3 linked regions of the Krasilnikovia cinnamomea genome follow. The protein of the gene in region 3 binds, or shares a complex with, the protein of the main gene of each other region. Links are inferred from orthologs where the notes say so. Each region holds a gene or a part of one and is shown on either strand. Other genes may lie near its edges. The genes, in order: secG, secA and secY.

Region 1 (2,914 bases), 1.2 Mb from region 3 along the record:
CGCGCCGGTGCACAACAGCCCGAAGCCACCGCCGACCCGGGTCACGCTGACCCTGCCGACGATCCAGAGTGCCGAGGAGGTGTGGCTGGTCGCGGCGGGACCGGACAAGGCCGCCGCGGTCGGCATGGCGATCAGCGGGGCCGGGCCCAAGCAGCTGCCCGCGGCCGGGGCGACCGGCACCGACCGTACGTTGTGGCTGCTGGACCGGGCCGCCGCCGCGAACGTCCCGTCGAAGCTGCGTAGCCTGCGCTGAGCACGGAGGCCGCGGCGCCGCTGGCGCACGCGTACTGGATCGGCGGGGGCAGTGGCGCGGGCAAGTCCACGGTCGCCCGCCGCCTCGCGCAGCGGCACGGCCTGCGCCTGTACGTCACGGACGACGTGATGGCCGGGGGTGTTCGTCGAGGGCTTCCGCCTGCTGCCGGACCTGGTACTGCCGTGGGTGCCGCCGGGCCCCGGGTAGCCAGCAGGCTGACGGGCCGGTGCGCGGCCCGGCCGCCTGCCGTCAGGCGGCGAGGAGCTGCGGCACCTTGTCGAACAGCTGGGTCGTGTAGGTGACCATCTCGTGCAGCATCCAGTTGCCGCTGACCAGCAGCGCCACCCCGACCCCGGCCGCCTTGGGCACGAAGGACAGGGTCGCCTCCTGGATCTGGGTGACGGACTGGAACAGCGAGATCGCGAAGCCGATCAGCAGCGCGGTCAACAGGATCGGCGCGGACATCTTGGTGGCGATGGTCAGTGCCTGCATGGCCAGCTCAACGATCATCGTGTCGGTCATGCCATCCCGTTCGGGCGCTGGGCGCGGCCGAAGAGCGCCGAACGGGCGCACGCGGGTTGCCGTTGGGTTCGCCCCGCCGGATCCCTCAAGTGCCGCGACGCCGCCAACGGTCACGCGCCGCCGGTCACTCGCCGCGGCGCTGGCGCACCTTCGCGAGGGCCTCGGCGAGGATCGCCTCGCCGTCGGCGTCCGAGCGACGCTCCTTCACGTACGCCAGGTGCGACTTGTACGGCTCGACCCGGCTACGACCCGGCGGGTTCTGCCGGTCCAGGCCGGCGGGCTGCCCGCAGCGGGGGCAGTCCCACGTCTCCGGCAAGGGGGCCTCGGCGGCGAAGCGCACCTCGACCCGGTGGCCCGTGGCGCACCAGTAGGTGACCTCGCGCCGGGGTGCGGGTTCGCTGCGCTCGTCCGGGCGCATCGGGCTGGAGCCGACGCGGCTGCCGCGGATCGCACTGCCACTGGACACGGATGTCACTCCTGTCTCGAGGGGCGTCATACTTCACCGCCGAAGCGGCGGGAGATCCCCCGTTACGGGACCCCGAGGAAAGAACCGCGCGACCCGGGATAGACCGGACCGCGCGGCAGAGTCTACGTCTCCCGGGCCACCGGGAGAAGTGTCGGCGGGTAACCGACTCGTGTCGTTTCAGCCGCCGGACTGGGTGACCCGCAGCCAGAGACCGAGGCCGACGATGCAGGCGAACCAGACGATGCCCACCAGCACGGTGTAGCGGTCGAGGTTCTTCTCCGCGACGCTGGAGCCGGCCAGGCTGGAGGTGACGCCGCCACCGAACATGCTCGACATGCCGCCGCCCTTGCCGCGGTGCAGCAGGATCAGCAGGGTCAGCAGGATGCTGGTGATGAAAAGCAACACGATCAACGTGTACGTGAACGCGATCGGCATGGTCGGTTTCGTCCTCTCGACGGGCGCAGCAGCGCCCCAACAATAGCGGTCACGTCCGCGCCCGGCCGCCCCGGGGACGGCCGGGCGCGAACGCCGCTAACGACCCACGTGCTCCGAGAACCGGCAGATCCCCGCGAATTCGTCCGCGTCCAGGCTGGCGCCGCCGACGAGCGCGCCGTCGACGTCCGGCTGCGCCATGATCGCGGCGGCGTTGCTGGCCTTGACCGAGCCGCCGTACTGGATCCGGACGGCCTCGCCGACCTCGGCGCCGTGCCGCTCGGTCAGCCGGGCCCGGATCGCGCCGCAGACCTCCTGCGCGTCCTCCGGGGTGGCGGTCTTGCCGGTGCCGATGGCCCACACCGGCTCGTACGCGATGACGGTCTGCTTGACCTGCTCGGCCTTGAGCCCGTCCAGGCCCGCGTCGACCTGGGCCAGCACGTGCGACACCTGGTTGCCGGCCTCCCGGATCTCCAGGCCCTCCCCCACGCAGAAGATCGGCGTGAGCTCGGCCGCGAACGCCGCCTTGATCTTCGCGTTGACCAGGGCGTCGTCCTCGTTGTGGTACTGGCGGCGCTCGGAGTGCCCGATCACCACGTACGTGCAGCCCAGCTTCGCCAGCATCCCGCCGGAGATCTCCCCGGTGTACGCCCCGCTGGCGTGCGCGGAGACGTCCTGCGCGCCGTACCCGAGCTGCAGCTTGTCGCCGTCGATCGCGGTCTGCACGCTGCGCAGGGCCGTGAACGGCGGCAGCACGACGACCTCGACCTCGGCGAGGGTCCGCTCGGGCAGGCTGGCCGCGAGCTTCTGCACCAGGAGGATCGCCTCCAGGTGGTTGAGGTTCATCTTCCAGTTGCCGGCGATGATCGGCCGACGGGTTTCGGTCATGGTCACTTCTCCAGGGCCGCGACGCCGGGCAGGGTCTTGCCCTCCAGGTACTCCAGGGAGGCGCCGCCGCCCGTGGAGATGTGCCCGAAGGCGGTCTCGTCCAGGCCGAGGGTGCGCACGGCCGCGGCCGAGTCGCCGCCGCCGACCACCGAGAACCCGTCGATCTTGGTGATGGCCTCGGCCACCCCGCGGGTGCCCGGGGCGAACGGGGCCAGCTCGAACACGCCCATCGGGCCGTTCCAGAACAGCGTCTTCGCGCCGCCGATCGCCTCGGCGAACAGCGCCACCGACTCCGGGCCGATGTCCAGGCCGAGCCGGTCCGCCGGGATCTGCGAGGCGGGCACGGTGACGTG
Region 2 (3,576 bases), 270 kb from region 3 along the record:
GCCGTGGAGGCGACGGTCCTACTCGTCACGGGCGGCCGGACGTGGGCACTGGCGCTCCGCCTCGAGCTGCACGACCAGTCCTGGCTGACAACGACCCTGCAGTTGGTCTGAGATCGACGGTTCCGGCGGTCGTGGTGGACCGGTGCCCGCTCGCCGCCACCCGAGCCAGGCAGGCCGCCGACAACGGCGACGGCCCGCGGGATTCCCCGCGGGCCGTCGAAGATGCGAGCGGTCAGACAGCGCCGGGGGCGCCGTGGCAGCGCTTGTACTTCTTGCCCGAGCCGCAGTAGCAGGGCGCGTTGCGCGACGGGCCACTGCTGGCCTGGGCCTGACCCGCGCTACTGCGGGCGCTGCGGGCGGCCGCGGTGTGCGCGGGGCTGGCGGGCACGGGCGAGCCGCCGATGCCGAGGGCCGGCGCGCCCTCCTCCTGCACCACCGGAGTCCCGGCACCGGCCTCCCCGTCGATGGCCGGCGAGGTGTACTGCAGGTGCTGCGGGCGGTTGCCCCCACCGAGGCCCTTGGCCCGTACCTCGACCTGCCCGTCGCCCCCGGCGGCGGCGCTGGCCGGCAGCGGGACGGCCTGGCTCGGGTCCACGGTGACCGTCGGCTGCTCCTCGACCTGAACCTCCAGGTTGAACAGGAAGCCGACCGCCTCCTCCTTGATGCCGTCCATCATCTGCGCGAACATGTCGAAACCCTCGCGCTGGTACTCGACAACCGGGTCGCGCTGGGCGTACGCCCGCAGGCTGATGCCCTCCTGCAGGTAGTCCATCTCGTACAGGTGCTCGCGCCACTTGCGGTCGATCACCGCCAGGAGCACCTGGCGCTCCAGCTCACGCACCGCCTCCGGACCCAGCTCCTCCTCCCGCGCGTCGTACGCGCGCTGCGCGTCCTGCTTGAGCTGCGCGATGAGGAACTCCTGGTCGAGGGTGTGGCGTTCACCGCCGGACTCCTCGACGAGGTTGTCGATCGTGACGCCGACCGGGTAGAGCCGCTTGAGGTTCGTCCACAGCTGGTCGAGGTCCCAGTCCTCGGCGTACCCGTCGGCGGTGGCGGCGGTGACGTAGTCGGAGACCACGTCGTCGATCATGTGCCGGGCCTGGTCGTGCATGTCCTCGCCGTTGAGCACCCGCAGGCGCTCCGCGTAGATGACCTGGCGCTGCTTGTTGAGCACCTCGTCGTACTTGAGGACGTTCTTGCGGATCTCCGCGTTCTGCGCCTCGATCTGGGTCTGCGCGCTGCGGATCTGCCGGGTGACCATCTTCGACTCGATGGGCACGTCCTCGGGGATGTTGAACCGCTCCATCACGGCCTCGACCGCACCGGCCCGGAACCGCTTCATGAGGTCGTCCTGCAAGGACAGGTAGAACCGGGACTCGCCGGGGTCGCCCTGACGGCCGGAGCGGCCGCGCAGCTGGTTGTCGATGCGCCGGGAGTCGTGCCGCTCCGTGCCCAGCACGTACAGGCCGCCTGCGGCCTGCACCTCGGCGGCCTCCGCCTCGCACGCCTCCTTCCAGGCGGGCATGACCTCTTCGAGCGCCTTGGCGTACTCCTCGGGGCTCTCCACCGGGTCCAGGCCGCGCTGGTGCAGCTCGGAGGAGGCCAGGAACTCGGGGTTGCCGCCGAGCAGGATGTCCGTGCCGCGACCGGCCATGTTGGTGGCGACCGTGACCGCGCCCTTGCGGCCCGCCTGGGCGATGATCGTCGCCTCCTGGGCGTGGAACTTCGCGTTCAGCACGCTGTGCGGGATGCCGCGGCGGCGCAGCAACTGCGACAGGATCTCGGAGTTCTCCACCGACACCGTGCCCACGAGCACCGGCTGGCCGGTGCCGTGCCGCTCGGCGATGTCCTCGACGACCGCGGTGAACTTGGCCTTCTCGGTCTTGTAGATGACGTCCGGGTGGTCGATGCGGACCATCGGGCGGTGCGTCGGGATGGTCACGACGCCGACCTTGTAGACCTTGTTGAACTCGCCGGCCTCGGTCTGCGCCGTACCGGTCATGCCGCCCAGCTTGTCGTAGAGGCGGAAGTAGTTCTGCAGCGTGATCGTGGCCAGCGTCTGGTTCTCCTGCTTGACCTCGACGCCCTCCTTGGCCTCGATGGCCTGGTGCATGCCCTCGTTGTAGCGGCGACCGTGCAGGATGCGGCCGGTGAACTCGTCGACGATCAGGACCTCGCCCTCTTGGGTGACGATGTAGTCCTTGTCGCGCTTGTAGAGCTCCTTGGCCTTGATCGCGTTGTTGAGGTAGCCGACCAGCGGGGTGTTCACCGACTCGTACAGGTTGTCGATGCCGAGGCGGTCCTCGACCCGGGCGACGCCGCGCTCCGAGATCGCGACCGTCCGCTTGGCGTGGTCGACCTCGTAGTCGCCCGACCCTTCCGTGCCCTTCTCCAGGCGCTTGACGATCGAGGCGAACTCGCCGTACCACCGGGCGGAGTGCTCGGCCGGGCCGGAGATGATCAGCGGGGTCCGGGCCTCGTCGATGAGGATGGAGTCCACCTCGTCGACGATCGCGAAGTTGTGACCCCGCTGCACCAGTTCGTCCCGCGACCACGCCATGTTGTCGCGCAGGTAGTCGAAGCCGAACTCGTTGTTCGTCCCGTACGTGATGTCGCACTGGTATGCGGCACGGTGCTCGGCGGCGGGCCGGTTCGGCAGGATCACGCCGACCGTCAGCCCGAGGAACACGTGCACCCGGCCCACCCACTCGGCGTCGCGCTGCGCCAGGTAGTCGTTCACCGTGATGATGTGCACGCCCTTGCCGGACAGCGCGTTCAGATACGCCGGGAAGACGCCGGTCAGGGTCTTGCCCTCGCCGGTCTTCATCTCCGGGATGTTGCCGAAGTGCAGGGCGGCCGCACCCATGATCTGGACGTCGTACGCCCGCTGACCGAGCACCCGGCGGGCACCCTCCCGGGCCGTCGCGAACGCCTCGGGCAGCAGCGAGTCCAGCGACTCCCCGTCGGCGTAGCGCTGCTTGAACTGCTCCGTCAGGTCGCGCAGCTCATCATCGGTCAGGTCGACGTAGTCGTCCTCGATCGAGTTGACGGCGTCCGCGATCGCCTTGAGCCGGCGCACCATGCGTCCTTCACCGGCACGGAGGACCTTTTCCAATATCGACACGGGCCAACTCTCCCTAGACCAGTCTGCGCCCCCATCGTAGGCACCTCGGCGAGCGGTCTGTGACCCGAGCCTCCCGTTAACCGTGCAAACATGGCGAAACACGGCCGGTCGTTCGCTGACAGCGCACACCGGCGCCCGGCGAGTCCGGCAGGATGGCCGGGTGGCCCCGTTCGAGCTGCGCGCCGGCGAGCTGGTGGTGCGCGGGTTCCGCCGCGCGGACGCCGGGGAGCTGGTCCGGGCCCGCGACGACGCTGAGATCTCCCGCTGGGCGAACAGCTCGCCGGTGCCGTACACGCTGTCTGACGCGCGGGAGTTCATCGACGCCGCCAGCGCGGGGCTGGCGGACGGTACGACGTACGGCGGCGCGGTCACCGCCGCCGCGACCGGTGAGCTGCTCGGCTCGGTGGCCCTGCACGGCGTCGACGAGCGGGCCGGCAGCGCGGAGATCGGCT
Region 3 (3,067 bases):
GAGACCCCGGGGGCGACGGCCTCGCGCATGGCCTGCAGGGCGGCGGCGACCACCAGCCCGGCGGCGCGCATCAGCTCGATCTGCTCCTGGGTCTTCAGCTGGATGTCCAGCTGGGCACGACGCATGATCAGCTCCCGTACGACCGCAGCGCCTCGATGGCGCGGTCGGTGACGTCCTCGACCGGGCCCGTGGCGTCGATGCCGACCAGCTTGCCCTGCGCGCCGTAGAAGTCGACCAGGGGGGCGGTCTTCTCGGTGTACTCGACGAGGCGGTTCGCGATCGTCTCGGCCTTGTCGTCGTCGCGCTGGAACAGCTCGGAGCCGCACCGGTCGCAGACGTCGTCCTTGGTGGTGGGATCGAACTCGATGTGCCAGATCTTGCCGCAGCCCCGGCAGGTGCGCCGCCCGGACAGCCGCCGGATGACCTCGTCGTCGTCGACCACGAGCTCCATCACCAGGTCGAGCGCCGTGCCGAGGTCGGCCAGCAGCTTGTCCAGCGCCGACGCCTGCGGCACCGTACGGGGAAAGCCGTCGAGCAGAAACCCGTCCGCCGCGTCGGGCTCGGCCAGCCGGTCACGGACCATGTTGATGGTCACCTCGTCCGGTACGAGGTGACCCGCGTCCATGTAGCGCTTTGCCTCGATGCCCAGCGGCGTTCCCTGCGACACATTGGCCCGGAAGATGTCCCCCGTCGAGATCTTCGGTACGGCGAGGTGGGCGGCGATGTACTCTGCCTGTGTCCCCTTGCCGGCCCCCGGAGGGCCTACCAGCACCAGCCGCACCTACATCGCCTCGCTTCGGTGAGAACGAGCAATCGCCGACGCGCAAGCCCCCCGGCTCCGCGTCCCCACTACCGCAGGAACCCTTCGTAGTTGCGCTGCATCAGCTGGCTCTCGATCTGCTTCACCGTCTCCAGGCCCACACCAACCATGATCAGCACCGCCGTACCACCGAACGGGAAGTTCTGGTACTGCTGCGCATTGAGCCAGATGAAGAAGAAGTTCGGCAGCACCGAGATCAGGCCGAGGTACAGCGCACCCGGCAGGGTGATCCGGCTGAGGATGAAGTCGAGGTAGTCGGCGGTCGGCTTGCCGGGCCGGATGCCCGGGACGAACCCACCATACTTCTTCATGTTGTCTGCGACCTCGGTCGGGTTGAACGTGATCGAGACGTAGAAGTACGTGAAGAAGATGATCATCAAGAAGTACGTGGCGATGTAGACCCAGCTCGTCGGGTCGGCCAGGTTGTTCTGGATCCAGATCTGGTAGCCCTTGAGGGCGTTCTGGTCGAAGAACTGCAGGTACAGCTGCGGCAGGTAGAGCAGCGACGAGGCGAAGATGACCGGGACGACACCCGCCTGGTTGACCTTCAGCGGGATGTAGGTCGAGGTGCCGCCGTACATGCGGCGCCCGATCATGCGCTTGGCGTACTGCACCGGGATGCGCCGTTGCGCCTGCTCGATGAAGACGACAGCGCAAATGATGAGCAGGACGAGCACGATCACCAGGGCGAACTTGTTCCAGCCGCTCTGCTCCTTGATCGTCCAGCCCTCGCCGGGGAGGCGGGCCGCGATCGAGGTGAAGATCAGCACGGACATGCCGTTGCCGACACCGCGGTCGGTGATCAGTTCGCCGAGCCACATGACCACACCGGTACCGGCGGTCATCGTGATGACCAGCATGGTCAGCGTCAGCCAGTCCGGGATCCCGGTGTCCTTCGGGATGATCGCGAACTGGGGGTTGTCCTGCGGGCAGTTCCCGGCGAAGAGCTGGCCGGAGCGGGCCAGCGCCACGAACGCCGCGGACTGCAGGATCGCCAGGCCCAGCGTCAGGTACCGGGTGTACTGAGTGATCTTCGCCTGGCCGGACTGGCCCTCCTTGCGCAACTGCTCCAGGCGCGGAATCACCACGGTGAGCAGCTGCAGGATGATCGACGCCGTGATGTACGGCATGATCCCCAGCGCGAAGACCGACAGCGACAGCAGTGCGCCGCCGGAGAACAGGTTCAGGAGGTTCAGGATGCCCGTGCCCTCCTGGTTCTCGTTCACCGCGCGCAGACAGTTCTGCACGTTGGTGTACGAGACACCCGGGCTGGGCATGGTCGCGCCGAGCCGGTACACCGCGATGATCGCCACTGTGAACAGCAGCTTCTTGCGCAGGTCAGGCGTCCGGAACGCACTGGTAAAGGCGGAGAGCAACTTCTTCCTCCTGCGCAGGGTGGCCGCCGGACCGGCGGATCGACGATAGGGATCGGCCCGGACGACCGATTTTCCTAGCTGGGAACGGACTCTAACAGTCTGGTGCGGTTGAGGTCAGGCACGGTGGCCGCATGCGCCTCACGGGGCGTCCACGCCGCCACGGCGACCCCTGCGACAGCGGCGCCGGCTCCGGTGGAACACCGGGCCGACGCCACAACGGGGATGCCGGCCCGAGCACCTCTCAGCGCCCCGGGCGGGCACCCCCGCAAGCCGTCACAGCTCGGTGGTGGAACCACCTGCGGCCGCGATCTTCTCCTTGGCGGACTCGCTGAACGCGTGCGCCGAGATCTGCAGCGCCACGCTACCCAGCTCGCCCGAGCCCAGGACCTTGACCGGCTGTCCCCGGCGGACGGCGCCCGCGTCGGCCAGCTCCAGCGGGCCGACCTGGCCGCCGTTCGGGAACAGCTCGGCCAGCCGGTCCAGGTTCACGACCTGGAACACGACCTTGTTCTTGTTCTTGAAGCCCTTCATCTTCGGCAGGCGCATGTGGATGGGCATCTGACCACCCTCGAACGCCGCCGAGATGTTCTTGCGGGCCTTGGAACCCTTGGTGCCCCGACCGGCCGTCTTGCCCTTGGAGCCCTCACCGCGACCCACCCGGGTCTTCGCGGTCTTGGCGCCGGGCGCCGGGCGGAGGTGGTGGACCTTGATCGCCATTACTCGACCTCCTCAACGTTCACGAGGTGGCGCACGGCGAAGATCATGCCCCGGATCTCGGGGCGGTCCTCCTTGACGACCACATCGTTGATCCGCTTCAGGCCGAGCGACCGCAGGGAGTCCCGCTGGTTCTGCTTACGGCCGATGTCGGACC

Evidence for each region.
Region 1: secY (region 3) and secG share a complex: the UniProt entries of both Escherichia coli proteins name them as parts of the sec protein translocase complex. The link is inferred for Krasilnikovia cinnamomea from one-to-one orthologs.
Region 2: the proteins of secY (region 3) and secA are in contact, whole or in part, in a crystal structure (PDB 3DIN), measured with the Thermotoga maritima proteins. The link is inferred for Krasilnikovia cinnamomea from one-to-one orthologs. Residues at the interface, in WP_004081795.1 of Thermotoga maritima: Glu108, Gly109, Glu110, Glu111, Ala236, Glu237, Arg238, Arg239, Ile240, Thr241, Ile242, Gln243, Tyr244, Ala245, Arg246, Arg247, Val248, Thr249, Gly250, Arg251, Arg252, Val253, Tyr254, Gly256, Ala257, Ser258, Thr259, Tyr260, Leu261, Pro262; in WP_004082002.1 of Thermotoga maritima: Glu261, Ala262, Arg263, Lys300, Ala301, Arg302, Thr303, Ile304, Ile305, Leu323, Tyr324, Asp325, Pro326, Val329, Ser330, Tyr333, Ile336, Lys340, Phe345, Val349, Glu363, Phe364, Tyr374, Ser375, Gly376, Gly377, Glu393, Ile395, Thr482, Ser483.

Annotation. Positions count from the first base shown.
Region 1 is NZ_SHKY01000001.1:5,370,267-5,373,180, reverse strand. The notes cover bases 48-2,812. They hold secG (preprotein translocase subunit SecG), read right to left. Parts: upstream 1,677-2,812; coding sequence 1,419-1,676; downstream 48-1,418. Other genes in these bases: EV385_RS24550 (phosphoglycerate kinase), read right to left, coding at 2,564-2,812; tpiA (triose-phosphate isomerase), read right to left, coding at 1,773-2,561; EV385_RS24565 (RNA polymerase-binding protein RbpA), read right to left, coding at 900-1,241; EV385_RS24570 (flagellar biosynthetic protein FliQ), read right to left, coding at 503-775; pgl (6-phosphogluconolactonase), read left to right, coding at 48-253. Outside these bases: more of pgl, read left to right, coding at 1-47; more of EV385_RS24550, read right to left, coding at 2,813-2,914. UniProt on the Escherichia coli protein: Subunit of the protein translocation channel SecYEG. Overexpression of some hybrid proteins has been thought to jam the protein secretion apparatus resulting in cell death; while this may be true it also results in FtsH-mediated degradation of SecY.
Region 2 is NZ_SHKY01000001.1:4,411,195-4,414,770, reverse strand. Bases 33-3,459 are described here. They hold secA (preprotein translocase subunit SecA), read right to left. Parts: upstream 3,125-3,459; coding sequence 233-3,124; downstream 33-232. Other genes in these bases: EV385_RS20035 (GNAT family N-acetyltransferase), read left to right, coding at 3,285-3,459; EV385_RS20045 (Rv3235 family protein), read left to right, coding at 33-111. In the rest of the region: more of EV385_RS20045, read left to right, coding at 1-32; more of EV385_RS20035, read left to right, coding at 3,460-3,576. UniProt on the Escherichia coli protein: Required for protein export, interacts with the SecYEG preprotein conducting channel.
Region 3 is NZ_SHKY01000001.1:4,144,596-4,147,662, reverse strand. Bases 24-2,941 are described here. They hold secY (preprotein translocase subunit SecY), read right to left. Parts: upstream 2,197-2,941; coding sequence 850-2,196; downstream 24-849. Other genes in these bases: rpmD (50S ribosomal protein L30), read right to left, coding at 2,913-2,941; rplO (50S ribosomal protein L15), read right to left, coding at 2,470-2,913; EV385_RS18815 (adenylate kinase), read right to left, coding at 128-781; map (type I methionyl aminopeptidase), read right to left, coding at 24-125. In the rest of the region: more of map, read right to left, coding at 1-23; more of rpmD, read right to left, coding at 2,942-3,067. UniProt on the Escherichia coli protein: The central subunit of the protein translocation channel SecYEG. Consists of two halves formed by TMs 1-5 and 6-10.